Regions from separate parts of the Alteromonas sp. KUL17 genome, predicted to be linked through region 1. Evidence: predicted binding sites of a transcription regulator. Region 1 holds the regulator's gene; each other region holds the start of a gene.
The links. Region 1 encodes sigma-54, which starts transcription at its own class of promoters, with help from an activator protein. Its sites were predicted from a motif close to GTTGGCACGNNNNTNGNNT; they were not measured.
Positions count from the first base shown of each region.

Region 2: a site for sigma-54 is predicted at 2,424-2,442, ahead of glnA (glutamate--ammonia ligase). Genes of this name have one in related genera too.
Region 3: a site for sigma-54 is predicted at 3,236-3,254, ahead of fliE (flagellar hook-basal body complex protein FliE). Genes of this name have one in related genera too.

Region 1 is NZ_BJKJ01000001.1:277,956-282,767, forward strand. Features, by position in the region: gene lptC (LPS export ABC transporter periplasmic protein LptC) at 1-167, shown strand, start outside; gene lptA (lipopolysaccharide transport periplasmic protein LptA) at 136-690, shown strand; gene lptB (LPS export ABC transporter ATP-binding protein) at 693-1,418, shown strand; gene KUL49_RS01150 (RNA polymerase factor sigma-54) at 1,492-2,973, shown strand; gene hpf (ribosome hibernation promoting factor) at 3,004-3,291, shown strand; gene ptsN (PTS IIA-like nitrogen regulatory protein PtsN) at 3,305-3,748, shown strand; gene rapZ (RNase adapter RapZ) at 3,833-4,678, shown strand; gene KUL49_RS01170 (HPr family phosphocarrier protein) at 4,678-4,812, shown strand, end outside.
Region 2 is NZ_BJKJ01000011.1:134,741-139,552, forward strand. Features, by position in the region: gene KUL49_RS11735 (hypothetical protein) at 82-708, opposite strand; gene glnA (glutamate--ammonia ligase) at 948-2,357, opposite strand; gene typA (translational GTPase TypA) at 2,814-4,646, shown strand.
Region 3 is NZ_BJKJ01000010.1:65,454-70,265, reverse strand. Features, by position in the region: gene fliH (flagellar assembly protein FliH) at 1-34, opposite strand, end outside; gene fliG (flagellar motor switch protein FliG) at 74-1,114, opposite strand; gene fliF (flagellar basal-body MS-ring/collar protein FliF) at 1,127-2,821, opposite strand; gene fliE (flagellar hook-basal body complex protein FliE) at 2,834-3,169, opposite strand; gene KUL49_RS10820 (sigma-54 dependent transcriptional regulator) at 3,411-4,748, opposite strand; gene KUL49_RS10815 (PAS domain-containing sensor histidine kinase) at 4,765-4,812, opposite strand, start outside.

The sequences.
Region 1 (4,812 bases):
AGTACATTCAAATTAATTTAGAAACCAAGCAAATGACATCTGACCAACCCGTTGAAATACTGGGCACCCAATATGTCATTTTAAGTAATGGGTTTAACGCGAATTTACGCACACAAGAATACGAGCTTTTAGATCATGTACAAACCACTTATTCCCCTAGCAACTAGTTTATTGCTTGCCATCGCTAGCGGTGCGGTACACGCCAGTGAAGATGATTTTTCGCAGCCCATAAAAATAGGCTCGAACACCCAGTTTATCGACGGTAAAAATAAAACCGCGTTGTACAAAGACGACGTACTCATAACTCAAGGCTCTTTGGTTATTGAAGCCGACGAAGTGGAAGTAATTGCCACTGACGGTGGTGGTCGTGAAATATTTATTGCTAGAGGAAAGCCGGCAAGCTACTCCCAGCAATTGGAAGACGGCACGCCAGTTTCGGCAAAAGCTAATGAAATACGCTATGAAGTGGTAAACCGAACGATTTCTCTTGCCGGAAACGCAGAGTTGAAACAAGACACCAGTAAAGTACAGGGTGACAACATCACGTTCGATATGATTACCGAGCAATTGCTAGCGACTGGCGGCGCAGGTAAGGATGGTGAGGGTCGAGTGACCACAGTATTCACACCTGAGACCATTCGCAAAACTTCGTCTAAGAAAGACAAAAAAGACAACGAGGGCAATAAATAGCAATGGCAACTTTGAGCGCTAAAAATCTTGCTAAGGCTTACAAGTCAAGACAGGTTGTTCGAGATGTAAGTCTGTCTGTCTCAACGGGTCAAATTGTTGGTCTTCTTGGCCCAAATGGCGCTGGTAAGACCACTACATTCTACATGATTGTTGGTTTAGTGAATCTGGATAAAGGCAAGATTGAAATCGACGACAATGAGCTAACTCATCAGCCCATGCACGAGCGTGCACGCCGCGGAATAGGCTACCTACCGCAGGAAGCCTCTATTTTCAGAAAGCTCACAGTGCATGAAAATATCATGGCCATTTTGCAAACCCGTAAAGATTTAAATTCACAACAGCAAGAAGAAGAAGCAGATGCGCTACTTGATGAATTTAATATTAACCATATACGTAATAGTACGGGGATGAGTTTGTCAGGGGGCGAACGCCGTCGCGTTGAGATTGCCCGCGCTCTGGCAGCAAAACCGCAATTTATTTTGTTAGACGAACCATTTGCTGGTGTTGATCCGATATCAGTTAATGATATAAAGAAGATAATACAACATCTTCGCGATAGGGGGATTGGAATCCTTATCACGGACCATAACGTACGAGAGACATTGGATGTTTGTGAAAAGGCGTACATTGTGAGTCATGGCGAGCTTATTGCGCAAGGAACGGCGGAACAGGTTTTAAGTAATCAAAAAGTAAGGGATGTATACCTAGGCGAACAATTCAGGCTATAGTTAATGTAACCGAATTGTCATTTTTCAGTTTCGCTCTGGTATATTCAATTTAGAGCATTTAAATAAGACGTAGATGAAACCATCTTTACAGCTAAAATTTAGCCAACAACTTACCATGACACCACAGCTTCAGCAGGCCATTAAACTGCTGCAGCTTTCTACACTTGATCTTCAACAAGAGATCCAAGAAGCGCTCGATTCTAATCCGCTATTAGAAGTTGAAGAAGGTAACGACGAGCCGCAACTAGAAAAGAACAATATCGACAACGATGACAGCGGCTCTGAGGCCACTGCTTCTGCATCTAGTGACACGTTAGAAGCCGGCGATGCACTTGAGAAAAACGATCTTCCCGATGAGCTGCCAATCGACAGCACATGGGACGAATACTACTCTGCTTCATCTTCGCCAGCTCCAGGTCCATCCAATGACGACGAGCAAATCTTCCAAGGTGAGACTACTGAAGATATTCAAGAGCACCTTCTTTGGCAAATGCGCCTTACCCATTTCTCGGATACCGATCGCGCAATCGCTACAGCAATCATCGACTCTATTGACGAGTCAGGTTATTTAACCGTTACCCTTGACGATATTTTAGAAGCGGTTAACGATGATGATATGGAAGAGCCGATTGAAATGGACGAAATAGAATGTGTGCTAAAGCGCATTCAGATGTTCGACCCTATTGGTTCTGGCTCACGCTCTCCACAAGAATGTTTGATGGTGCAATTGCGCCAATTTTCAGAAGACACACCTTGGCTTGCTGAAGCAAAGCAACTGATTGAAGAGTACTCTGACTTACTGAGCAGCAAAGACTATCGTACGCTTATGCGTAAAAGCCGATTGAAAGAAGATCAGCTACGCGAGGCAATGCGTTTACTGCAAACCTTGAATCCTCGCCCAGGTAGTGCTTTAGTTACTAAAGAGCCTGAGTACGTTATTCCTGATGTCTCAGTAACCAAGAAAAATGGCCGTTGGGTGGTTGAGCTGAACCCCGACAGTCTGCCTAAGTTAAGCGTAAATCAACAATACGCTGCAATGAGTCGCCGTGCCAAGAATAGTAGCGATTCACAATTCATCCGCTCACACATGCAAGAGGCTAAGTGGTTCATAAAGAGCCTTGAATCTCGTAACGAAACCTTAATGAAGGTTGCAAACTGCATTGTGCAGCAGCAAATGGGCTTTTTTGAGCACGGCCCGGAAATGATGAAACCAATGGTGCTAAATGATGTCGCAGAAATGGTAGATATGCACGAATCCACTATTTCGCGAGTGACAACGCAAAAGTACATGCATACGCCACGTGGAATCTTCGAATTGAAGTATTTTTTCTCAAGCCACGTTGCAACAGAGTCTGGTGGTGAATGTTCATCTACAGCGATTCGTGCATTGATCAAGAAATTAGTGGCCGCTGAAAAGCCTAGCAAGCCGCTAAGTGATAGCAAGATTGCTTCATTGTTGGCCGAACAGGGCATTAAAGTTGCCCGGCGAACAATAGCAAAGTACCGGGAATCGTTGTCGATCCCGCCGTCGAACCAACGCAAAAGCCTTATTTAATCGGGCTTAATAATATAAGGAAGACGAAATATGCAAATCAACCTTACTGGTCATCATGTCGAAATCACCGACTCTTTGCGTAATTATGTCGATACGAAGTTCAGCAAACTTGAACGTCACTTTGATCACATTTCTAATGTGCATGTCATCCTGAACGTTGAAAAATTAAATCAAAAAGCCGAAGCGACCGTTCATTTAAGTGGCGCTGAAGTATTCGCATCCTCAGAAAATACCGACATGTATGCGGCGATTGACAGCATGGTTGATAAACTCGACCGGCAGGTAATCAAGCATAAGGAAAAACTGAAAAAACATTAGTAGTTAATTAAGCATGGATATACAAGCCATCGTAAGTCTGGACCGCACCGAGTGTGCGGTTCAGTGTAATAGTAAAAAGCGAATTCTTGAGATCATCGCTGATATCGCTGCCAAGCAAAACGAGAACATTGATCAGGCAACGGTACTCAACAGTTTGATGGCTCGAGAGCGTATGGGTAGTACAGGCATTGGCAATGGTATCGCCCTGCCCCACGGACGCCTGCCGGGCCTCGAGAAAGTGATTGCCATTGTTGTAACCAGCACGCCAGCAATTGACTTCGACGCCCTTGACGAGAAACCCGTAGACATCTTTTTTGCGCTACTCGTTCCTGAGGAACAGACCGAAGGACACCTTCAAACGCTGGCCACCGTGGCTGGTAAACTAAGCGACAAAGAAACGATTAAAGCAATACGTCGCGCAACGACAAGCGACGATATTCTATCTGCATTAAGTTAAACATTAAGCGCCTATTAACCGTTTAGTAGGCGCCTAATTCAACAACGCGTATGTGATAAAACCAGAGTATTAGGGAGAAAGTAGGTGAAGCTGATAATAATCAGTGGTCGTTCGGGGTCTGGTAAGTCTGTCGCACTTCGCGCATTGGAAGATTTAGGTTATTACTGTGTTGATAATATCCCGGTAAACTTACTTCCCACCTTAACCCATACAGTTGTTGACGAGTACGATCAGGTTGCGGTAAGTATCGATGTGAGAAACTTACCTAAAAATCCTGACGATTTGGTAGAAATTTTAGACTACTTGCCTTCTTCGTGGTCGATGACCATTGTTTACATTGACGCGAGCGATGATGTACTGGTTAAGCGTTTTAGCGAAACACGTCGTCTTCACCCTCTCGCCAAGCTTAATAAATCGCTTTCAGAAGCCATTAAAGCCGAGTCTGCCCTACTTGCTCCTATTGCTGAACGCGCAGATTTATATTTAGACACAGATAAGCTTACCATTCACCAACTGGCTGAGTTAATTCGAGAGCGTATCCTGGGTAAGAAAAGCTCACGCCTTGTGCTTGTGTTTGAGTCTTTTGGCTTTAAGCACGGTATTCCTAAAGATGCGGATTACGTTTTTGATGCCCGCTTTTTACCTAACCCCCACTGGGAGCCCGACCTTAAACACCTGACCGGATTAGACGCACCAGTAGAAGTATTTTTGGGGTCGCAGCCTGTAGTGACCAAGTTCATTTGGCAAATTCAGAATTTAATAACGACATGGCTGCCTCATTTAGAGCGCAATAACAGAAGTTACGTAACCGTAGCAATTGGCTGTACTGGTGGCCAACACCGTTCGGTTTATATCGCACAGACCCTGTCGAAAACCTTCAGTGAAATACACCCTGATGTACAAATTCGCCATAGAGAGCTGAATCAGTAATGACTATTCAAAAAACGCTAACTATCGTCAATAAGTTAGGGTTGCATGCAAGAGCGGCGACCCAACTGGTTAAATTGGCTAATCAATTCGACGCTAAAATCATCTTAAAAAAAGGCGATAAAGAAGCAGACGCA
Region 2 (4,812 bases), on a different contig from region 1:
TGCGTTGCGCGAATAAAGAGCTCAAGAAGAAATGTTCACTGAACCCCTATGGTGCGCATACATAACAGTGGTTGCACGCTATTAGTTATTAATTAACGCCGATGCCTGATGCAGGTAAAGGGTTTGTAATGGAGACGATGCAAGAGTCTTGCCCGTATTGTTCGTGAGTTCAACTTTATAAGTATGTGCCCCACGATGGATACCAGTAAGCTTAAAGACCCCTGAACTATTGCTAGCTAATGGGGCGTCGTCAAAGATTAATCGGTAGATTGGCGCTTTGGGTGCACCAGGTTGTGCGGCAGAAATAGTGAATTCACCCAAGTTATTGCGAATTGTCGCTTCTGGTGCAGGTGACTTAATGACTACGCGATAGTTGGGCTTGGGGGCAGCCGGCTTCGCAGGGGGAGGTGGGGTAACCTTTGCCGCGGTTACTACGTTTTGCGTTTTTACATCGAAAGCTAAGGGTTCTGCGTTTTGCTGCGGCTTGTCGGTGTAAGTCACAGAGCCGTCTTTACCTACCACCTTGTATATGGTCATTGGAGAGGTAGCTGCGGCTGATGTTGCATTGCTGCTTTGTCCGGTTTCGCTTTCTTGTGCTTCTTGCTGGGTACTTTCTTGGCTCAGCATTTCCGCTTGCACAGGCAGTAAGCCATTGCCGCTACTTAGTAATAGCGAAATTAAGCAAATGTGTCGCGTCATGTAGTGCACGTGTCGTTACCTAATCAATGTGGTTTTGGCTAGCTGGCTAATTCATATAGCTTGCTATGTTTGGCTTATGGATAACCTTTCTAGTTGTATGCAGATGCAAGCGGGCAAAGCCCTGTGCGCAGTTGATACAGCATGAAAGAGTATTCATTAGCATAGCTATAAAAACATAGTAGATAAATCGTACGCATAAAAAAAGCCCGCAGAGCGGGCTTTAGTATAAATTGCTATACAGTGCGAAATTACACGCTGTAGTACATGTCGAACTCAACAGGGTGAGTAGTCATGTTAAGTTTCGTTACTTCTTCAGACTTAAGATCGATGTATGCATCAATCATGTCGTCAGTCATAACGCCACCAGCTTTAAGGAAGTCACGGTCGTTATCAAGAGCTTCAAGTGCCATTTCTAGCGAGCTTGCAACTGTTGGAATTTCAGCAGCTTCTTCTGGCGGTAGGTCGTACAAGTCTTTATCCATTGAATCACCAGGGTGGATCTTGTTCTTAATACCGTCGATACCCGCCATAAGCATAGCAGTGAACGCTAGGTATGGGTTAGCTGTTGGGTCAGGAAAACGTACTTCAATACGACGTGCTTTATCGCTAGTTACGTGAGGAATACGAATAGATGCAGAACGGTTACGTGCAGAGTATGCAAGCATTACCGGTGCTTCGAATCCAGGAACTAGACGCTTGTATGAGTTAGTAGAAGCGTTAGCAAACGCGTTGATTGCGCGCGCGTGCTTGATGATACCACCAATGTAGTAAAGTGCTTCCTCAGAAAGACCTGCGTACTTGTCACCAGCAAAGATGTTTACGCCATCTTTAGAGATAGATTGGTGACAGTGCATACCAGAACCATTATCGCCAACAAGCGGCTTAGGCATAAAGGTAGCTGTTTGACCGTATGCGTGTGCAACGTTGTGAACAACATACTTGTAAACTTGAATTTCGTCAGCTTTCTTAACTAGCGTATTGAATTGGCAAGCAATTTCGTTTTGGCCAGCAGTTGCAACTTCGTGGTGGTGCGCTTCGATAACAAGGCCCATCTCTTCCATAACTAGACACATTGCAGCACGGATATCGTGAGCAGAGTCCACTGGTGGTACTGGGAAGTAACCGCCTTTAACGCCAGGGCGGTGTGCCATGTTGCCGCCTTCAAACTCTTCGCCAGAGTTCCACTTTGCTTCAGAAGAGTCAATCTTGTAGAAAGAACCCGCCATGTCAGTATGGAATTTAACGTCGTCGAATAGGAAGAACTCTGGCTCTGGACCAAAGAATACAGTGTCACCGATGCCAGTTGATTTTAGGAATTCTTCTGCGCGGCGAGCAACTGAACGTGGGTCACGCTCATAACCTTCCATTGTTGAAGGCTCAACGATGTCACAACGGATGTTTACTTGTGTCTCTTCTGCGAAAGGGTCAACAACACAGCTGTCAGCATCTGGAAGAAGAACCATGTCTGATTCGTTAATACCTTTCCAGCCAGCGATTGAAGAACCGTCGAACATTTTACCTTCTTCGAAAAACTCTTCATCAACTAGGCCCGCAGGGATAGATACGTGTTGTTCTTTACCTTTTGTATCGGTAAAACGTAAATCTACAAACTTCGCTTCACTTTCTTTAATCAGCTCTAATGCCTTTTCTACTGACATCGTGTCCTCCAGGTTTAATGTAAAAATGCGGAATGATCAGCTTCACTCCAACAGTGGCAAAAGTGAAAGCGATTATCATGCCATCTATATGTGTGCCGATTTCTGCGGCATAGACAGGCATTCATCACTTCCTTTTGAATTAAAATGCACCATGTTAGTGCAGTGATGCACCATCATGGTGTTTTATGCTCATTTGTACGTCAATGAGCCTAGTTTACTTTGTAACGGATGACCACCAATTATGATCAATTCGGTGCAATATAACTGGTTATTTGTTGAACAAGTGTTTGAAAAGCAATAAAACACCAATCCATCAAAAAAAGATGCGCAAACGTCGAGGTTTTTCTGTACAATCCGCGCAAATTTTTCTATCTGCATTTTTTTGCAACAAATCTAACGCATACTCCTTTCCACTGAATTGAAGTAGACGTTGATTTACACAGGCTCTATATAAGCATGAATACCACTGATATTAATAAATTGCGTAACATCGCAATCATCGCCCACGTTGACCACGGTAAAACCACCCTGGTAGACAAACTGTTACAGCAGTCTGGCACCCTTGAATCTCGAGGCGAGCAAGAAGAGCGCGTAATGGACTCGAACGACATCGAGAAAGAACGTGGCATTACCATCCTAGCTAAGAACACAGCGATTAACTGGAATGACTACCGTATCAACATCGTAGATACTCCAGGACACGCTGACTTCGGTGGTGAAGTAGAGCGTGTAATGTCGATGGCTGACTCTGTACTTCTACTTGTAGATGCGCAGGAAGGCCCAATGCCACAAACGCGTTTTGTTACGCAAAAGGCATTTGCTCAAGGTCTTAAGCCAATCGTTGTTATCAACAAAATCGACAAGCCTGGCGCACGTCCTGATTGGGTTATGGACCAAGTTTTCGACCTATTCGACAACCTAGGTGCAACTGACGAACAGCTAGATTTCCAAGTTGTTTACGCTTCAGCACTAAACGGTTGGGCATCACTAGATGCAGATACTAAAGAAGACGATATGACGGCATTGTTCCAAACTATCGTTGACCAGGTTTCTCCTCCTGATGCAGATATCGACGGCGCATTCCAAATGCAGATCTCTCAGCTTGACTACAACTCATACGTGGGTGTTATCGGCGTAGGTCGTGTTAAGCGTGGTTCTGTTAAGCCAAACCAACAAGTAACGGTTGTTACTGCTGATGGCAAAAAGCGCAACGGCAAAGTTGGCTTAGTTTACGGCTACCTTGGCCTTGCTCGTCACGAAGTTGAATCTGCTCACGCGGGCGACATCATTGCAATCACAGGTCTTGGCGAACTTAAGATCTCTGACACCATTTGTGACATCAACACTGTAGAAGCACTTCCTCCACTTACGGTTGACGAGCCTACAGTAACCATGACGTTCCAAGTAAACACCTCGCCGTTTGCAGGTAAAGAAGGTAAGTATGTAACGTCACGTAACATTCTAGAGCGCCTTAAAGACGAACTAGTACACAACGTTGCACTGCGCGTTGAAGAAATGCCTGATCCGGACAAGTTCCGCGTATCTGGTCGTGGTGAACTTCACCTAGGTATTCTTATCGAAAACATGCGTCGTGAAGGTTACGAGCTTGCAGTGTCTCGTCCAGAAGTAATTCTGAAAGAAGTTGACGGCGCAACGCAAGAACCATACGAAACCTTGACTATTGACTGTGAAGAACAGCACCAGGGTTCAATCATGGAACAGCTTGGTCTGCGTAAAGCAGAAATGACTGACATGTCTCCAGATGGTAAAGGTCGTGTTCGTATCGACTTTATCATTCCAAGCCGTGGCCTAATTGGTTTCCAAACAGAATTCATGACGTTAACGTCGGGTTCTGGTTTGCTATATCACACGTTCGATCACTATGGTCCGTACAAAGGCGGTATCATTGGTAAGCGTAAGAACGGTGTTCTAATCGCTAACGCAAACGGTAAAGCACTAACTAACGCCCTGTTTAACCTTCAAGAACGCGGTCGCCTATTCATCGGTCACGGTGTTGAAGTGTACGAAGGTATGGTTATCGGTATTCACAGCCGTGACAACGACCTTACTGTAAACGCCCTTAAAGGTAAGCAGCTTACTAACGTTCGTGCATCAGGAACTGATGAAGCGCAAACACTTGTTCCGCCTATCAGAATGTCACTTGAGCAAGCGCTTGAGTTCATCGATGACGACGAACTAGTAGAAGTAACGCCTGAATCTATCCGTATTCGTAAGAAGCTTCTTACAGAAAACGAGCGTAAGCGTGCATCACGTGCACCTAAGTCTTAATAGCTTCTAAGACTTACATTGATTTTGAAAATGCCAGCGTCAGCTGGCATTTTTTTCCATTTTGCCGATGAGTTTGGCCTGCAATGTTTCAACTCGTGTCTCAACTTACACACCGTCACTTCCTATCAAAAAAGCTGCTTTCTAGCATTATCACTAAAACGTTAGA
Region 3 (4,812 bases), on a different contig from region 1:
CTTCGTTTTCGCTGAAACTTTTTTTGGCAGTCATATATTTACCTAGGCTAAATGAGTGACGGGACTAGCGTTCCTACAGGAACTCTTCGCCACCGCCACCACCAAGCATGATTTCACCAGAGTCAGAAAGTCGACGGGCAACAGAAAGGATCTCTTTCTGCGCTGTTTCCACTTCACTAATACGCACAGGACCGAGCGCTTCCAAATCATCATTAAGCATTTCAGCAGCACGCTTAGACATATTGCGCATAATTTTGTCTTTAAGCTCTTCGTCAGCACCTTTAATGGCTTTAAGCAGCGCGTCTTGCTGTACTTCGCGCAGTATGGCCTGAATACCCTTGTCGTCTACATCGACTAAATTGTCGAATACAAACATCAGGTCTTGAATTTGCTGGCTCATCTCTTCGTCTTGCTCGCGAATAGCATCCATCAACTGACCTTCTATCGCGGTATCTAGGTAGTTCATAATGTTCGCTGCAGACTTCAAGCCGCCCATTTTGGCTGCTTGTGTACCCGCTTGACCTGCAAACTGTTTCTCCATGATTTCGTTCAGCTCTTGTAGTGCAGCCGGCTGAACTTCCTCTAGATTTGCTATACGCATTAGCAAGTCGAGTCGCACTTTTTCAGGGAACTGCGCCAATATTTCAGCACTTTGTTCAGGCTCTAAATAAGACAATACGATAGTTTGAATCTGCGGGTGCTCATTGCGAATAATGCTGGCTACTTGCTTAGAATCCATCCACTTCAATGAGTCTAGGCCTTTTGCACCGCTTCCCATCAGGATTTGATCAATTAGGTTTGCGGCCTTATCTTCACCTAACGCGGCTGTGAGCGCACGTTTAACAAAGTCTTGGCTTTGGAAGCCAATGGTACTGTAATTCTGAATTTCTTCGATAAAGTGCTTATGAACCGCCGTAATTTTGGTTTGCGTCATATCGTCCACTTTTGCCATTTCAGTACCGAGCTTTTGTACTTGCTTGGGCTCTAAGTGTTTCAATATCTGGGCGGCGTCTTCTTCAGAAAGACTCAGCAGCAAGATGGCCGCTTTTTCTACGCCTTCTAATTTACTGACGTCGTATGACGGCTCGTCAACATTGGCAAGTTCTTCAGCCATAATCTTATCTCACTACTCGTCTTGCATTAACCAGCCCTTCACTACTTGGGCTGATAACTCAGGTTCATTGGCCACAAGGGCACGTACGGCTTTAAGTACATCTTCATCTTTGTGCAGGTCAGGCAGCATGAGTGAACCATCTGGCGCAAAACCTACCTGTCCTTCGTCAAAGTCAGACGTTAACATGCTAATGGTGTCATCGCCTAAATCTAAGCCTTCGTCTGCATCAAATTCATCGGCGTCGTTCGACTCATCAGGATTAATAAGACGACGTAGCATAGGACGAATCACGAAGATGATAAGCACTATTATAACCAAGCCACCAACAACTAGCTTAAGAATTGGTAGAAATCCGGGCTGCTCCCAAATAGGCGCGTCTTCAATTTCCCCTGCGTCCATCCGAGTAAAGGGCACGCTTACAACTTCTAACGAATCACCACGGGTTACGTCAAAGCCAATGCCGCCCTGTAAAAGCCTACGAATGTTGAGAATCTCTTCTTGCTTACGCGGTGTTGGCGTCATCGCACCGTCTTCACCCGCAACTTGGGTATAGTCCACCGCCACAGATACACTTAATCTGCGAATAACCCCTGTCTGTTTCTTGGTATGACTGATAGTGGTATCAAGTTCGTAGTTGCGCGTAGACTCTTTTGCTGTGCGCCCAGGCATAGTTTGTTGACTGCCGCCCACTGCATTTTCTGGAATGTTAGAATCTAATGGAGGTTGATTAGACAGTGCACCAGGAATACCGCCAACACCGCCACCTACGCTGTTTTCTTCCATTATCATTTCACTGCGAACTGCAGGTAAATCAGGGTTGTAGCTACGTTGTGTTTGTTCCATAGCTGTAAAGTCCATGGTAACGTCAGCCTGTGCTGTGTAGTTACCTATGCCCAATACTGGAATCAGTATCGCGTCAATTTTTTCTAAGTACTCTTGCTCACGCTGGCGCTCAATTTCATATTCTTTTCTGGCACGAGCACTCATAGAATCTTGAGAGCCTGAGTTAAGCAGACGACCATTGCTGTCTGTTACGGTTACCTTAGACGGCTCCATATTTTGCACTGCAGACGCCACGATATCGACAACAGCATCAACTTCTTCACCTGCAATAACGGCACCGCGCTTAGCCGTTAGCACAACGGTTGCTGACGCTTTCTTCTCTCTTCGCGCAAATACGTTCTCTTTAGGCATAGCTAACAAGACACGGGCTTTTTGAATACTCGCGATATCTTCGATGGTAGCCGCGATTTGTTGCTCGCGGGCGTGTTTTAGACGTTCCATCTCAACACGCTGGCTCACACCAAACCCCATATCCTGCATAATGATATCGGTACCGGCATCAGAGGCCTTTGTTAACCCTTGGCGTGTCATGCCTAAACGGATGTTTTGGAATTCGTCACTTCTTACGTAAACAATATTGCCTTCAAGCTTATAGTCGATTTGGTTTGCATCCATATAATCGAGGGTTTCAATAAGCTCTTGGGTTTCCATTTTCGCAAGTGGACGGTAATCAGGTTCTTGCGACCAGATAAGAATAAAAATAGCGATGGCGACGCAGATTACCAAAACAACCACAAGGGCCATTTGGCGCATCATATCTGCGCTACCTAAAGTGTCCATAAAACCAGATTTGTTTTCTGGCTCATTGTCCACTGCTTGATTTTGATCAGGAACCGTAAGGTTTGTACCTGTAGCTTCAGCCATAACCTACTCCACCTACACCGGCATATTCATTATTGTTTTATAGGCTTCAAGTACTTTGTTACGCACTTGAACAGTGGCTTCAAAAGCAATGCCTGCCTTTTCTTTCGTCAGCATAACTTGAGCTAGGCTTAAGTTAGGGTCGCCCATTTCAAAACGCTGCTGCGCGTCTTTAGATTCGAGCTGCATGCCGTTTACACCATCTACCGCATTCTTTAGCATGGTCGAGAAATCACTTGCCGAGCTATTAACTTCACTAAGCGGCTGCTGTTGAGGCTCATTAACTTGAAGACGAGTTTGCCCAATCATGTTCTGCATTTCTTGATACAAACTATTGGCTTTAACGTCCATAACCACTCCTAGTGCTTTTTCGAGACCGCCTGAACATCGGCGTATAACTTATGTATAGAGGGGATTTAGCAAAGGGCTTGCCAACTTTAAAAAGCTATATATATCAACAGGATACATTAAAAGAGAGAGGGTTAGCCAAATTTATGGCGTTTGACTTAGTGTGAGCAACAAAAAACCGCCGCCTTCTTTACTACAGAGGCGACGGATAAGGACGAGGAAACCGAAAGTGTAGAAAGCGACCTTATGCGGGCACTTCAATACCGTCTTCGCGCATGCGCGCTAATTTGTAACGAAGGGTTCTTGGACTAATGCCGAGCTTTTCTGCCACATCTTTACGCTTGCCGTTACACGACACCAATGTATCGAGGATAATTTGGTGTTCTTGGTAACGAAGCTCAGACCCTAACCTATTTTCTTCAACATGCTCTTGCAGTGTTTCAACAGGTGCCGTCATGTCTTCGTCAATCATTAAATCGCTGGCGTCGATTTCATTGTGTTCACATAAAATAAGCGCCCGTTGAACCACGTTTTCTAGTTCGCGAACGTTCCCTGGCCAGCTGTATTGTGACAGCTTATTGCGTGCTGCTGCGCTTAACCTGATAGTACCCAGCCCTTGAGAACTAGCGTGACGCTGAACCAAGTGTTCGGCAAGAGGGACAATATCACCCGGACGTTCCGAAAGCGGGCGCCACTCGATAGGAAATACATTTAAGCGGTAGTACAAATCTTCTCTGAACTCTCCCGCATCCACTGCTTTTCTCAAATCTCGGTTACTTGTAGCAATAACACGGACGTTGAGCTTAACGGTTTTACGTCCGCCAAGACGCTCTACTTCGCGCTCTTGTAACACGCGTAGCAGTTTAGCTTGAAGCGCCAAATCCATCTCGGTTATTTCATCAAGTAACAGCGTACCGTCTTGGGCTTGTTCAAATTTACCCGGGCAAGCTTGGATTGCGCCAGTGAACGCACCTTTTTCGTAACCAAACAAGGTCGCTTCTAGCATGTTCTCTGGTATGGCTGCACAGTTGATGGCGACAAATGGCGCATCACTTCGCGGCGACTGATCGTGAATATAGCGAGACAGCACTTCTTTACCCGAACCGCTTGGTCCCATTACCATCACAGTGGCGTCGGACTTCGCGACTTTGCGAGAAAGCTCAAGTAACTTCAAGCTTGAAGGGTCAGCAACAATAGGCGTGCGAGACTCTATTTTTTGAGCCGGCGCGTAGCGTCCCACTAAATTAAGCAGTACTTCTGGGGCAAACGGTTTTGATAGATAGTCTGTAGCGCCATCGCGCATTGCCTGCACGGCATCATCAATAGTGGCATAGGCTGTCATCAATAGCACCGGCATATTGGGGTACTTAGTTTTGATACTTTTAAGTAGCGTTAAACCGCTCATTTCGCCCATTTGAATATCGCTTACCACTAAATCGACGGAGCGCGAAGACAGCACCATTAACGCTTCTTCAGCACAGTCAGCGGCAACAACCTCATAGTTACCTAACAGAAGGGTGTCTAGGAGTGCTTCGCGTAATCCTGCGTCATCTTCAACAATTAAAATGGTAGTTTTAGACATTATTCTCTCCTATGACCTACGCAACATGAGTCAATGTTTGTGAAGATTGAGCGTTCACCACACA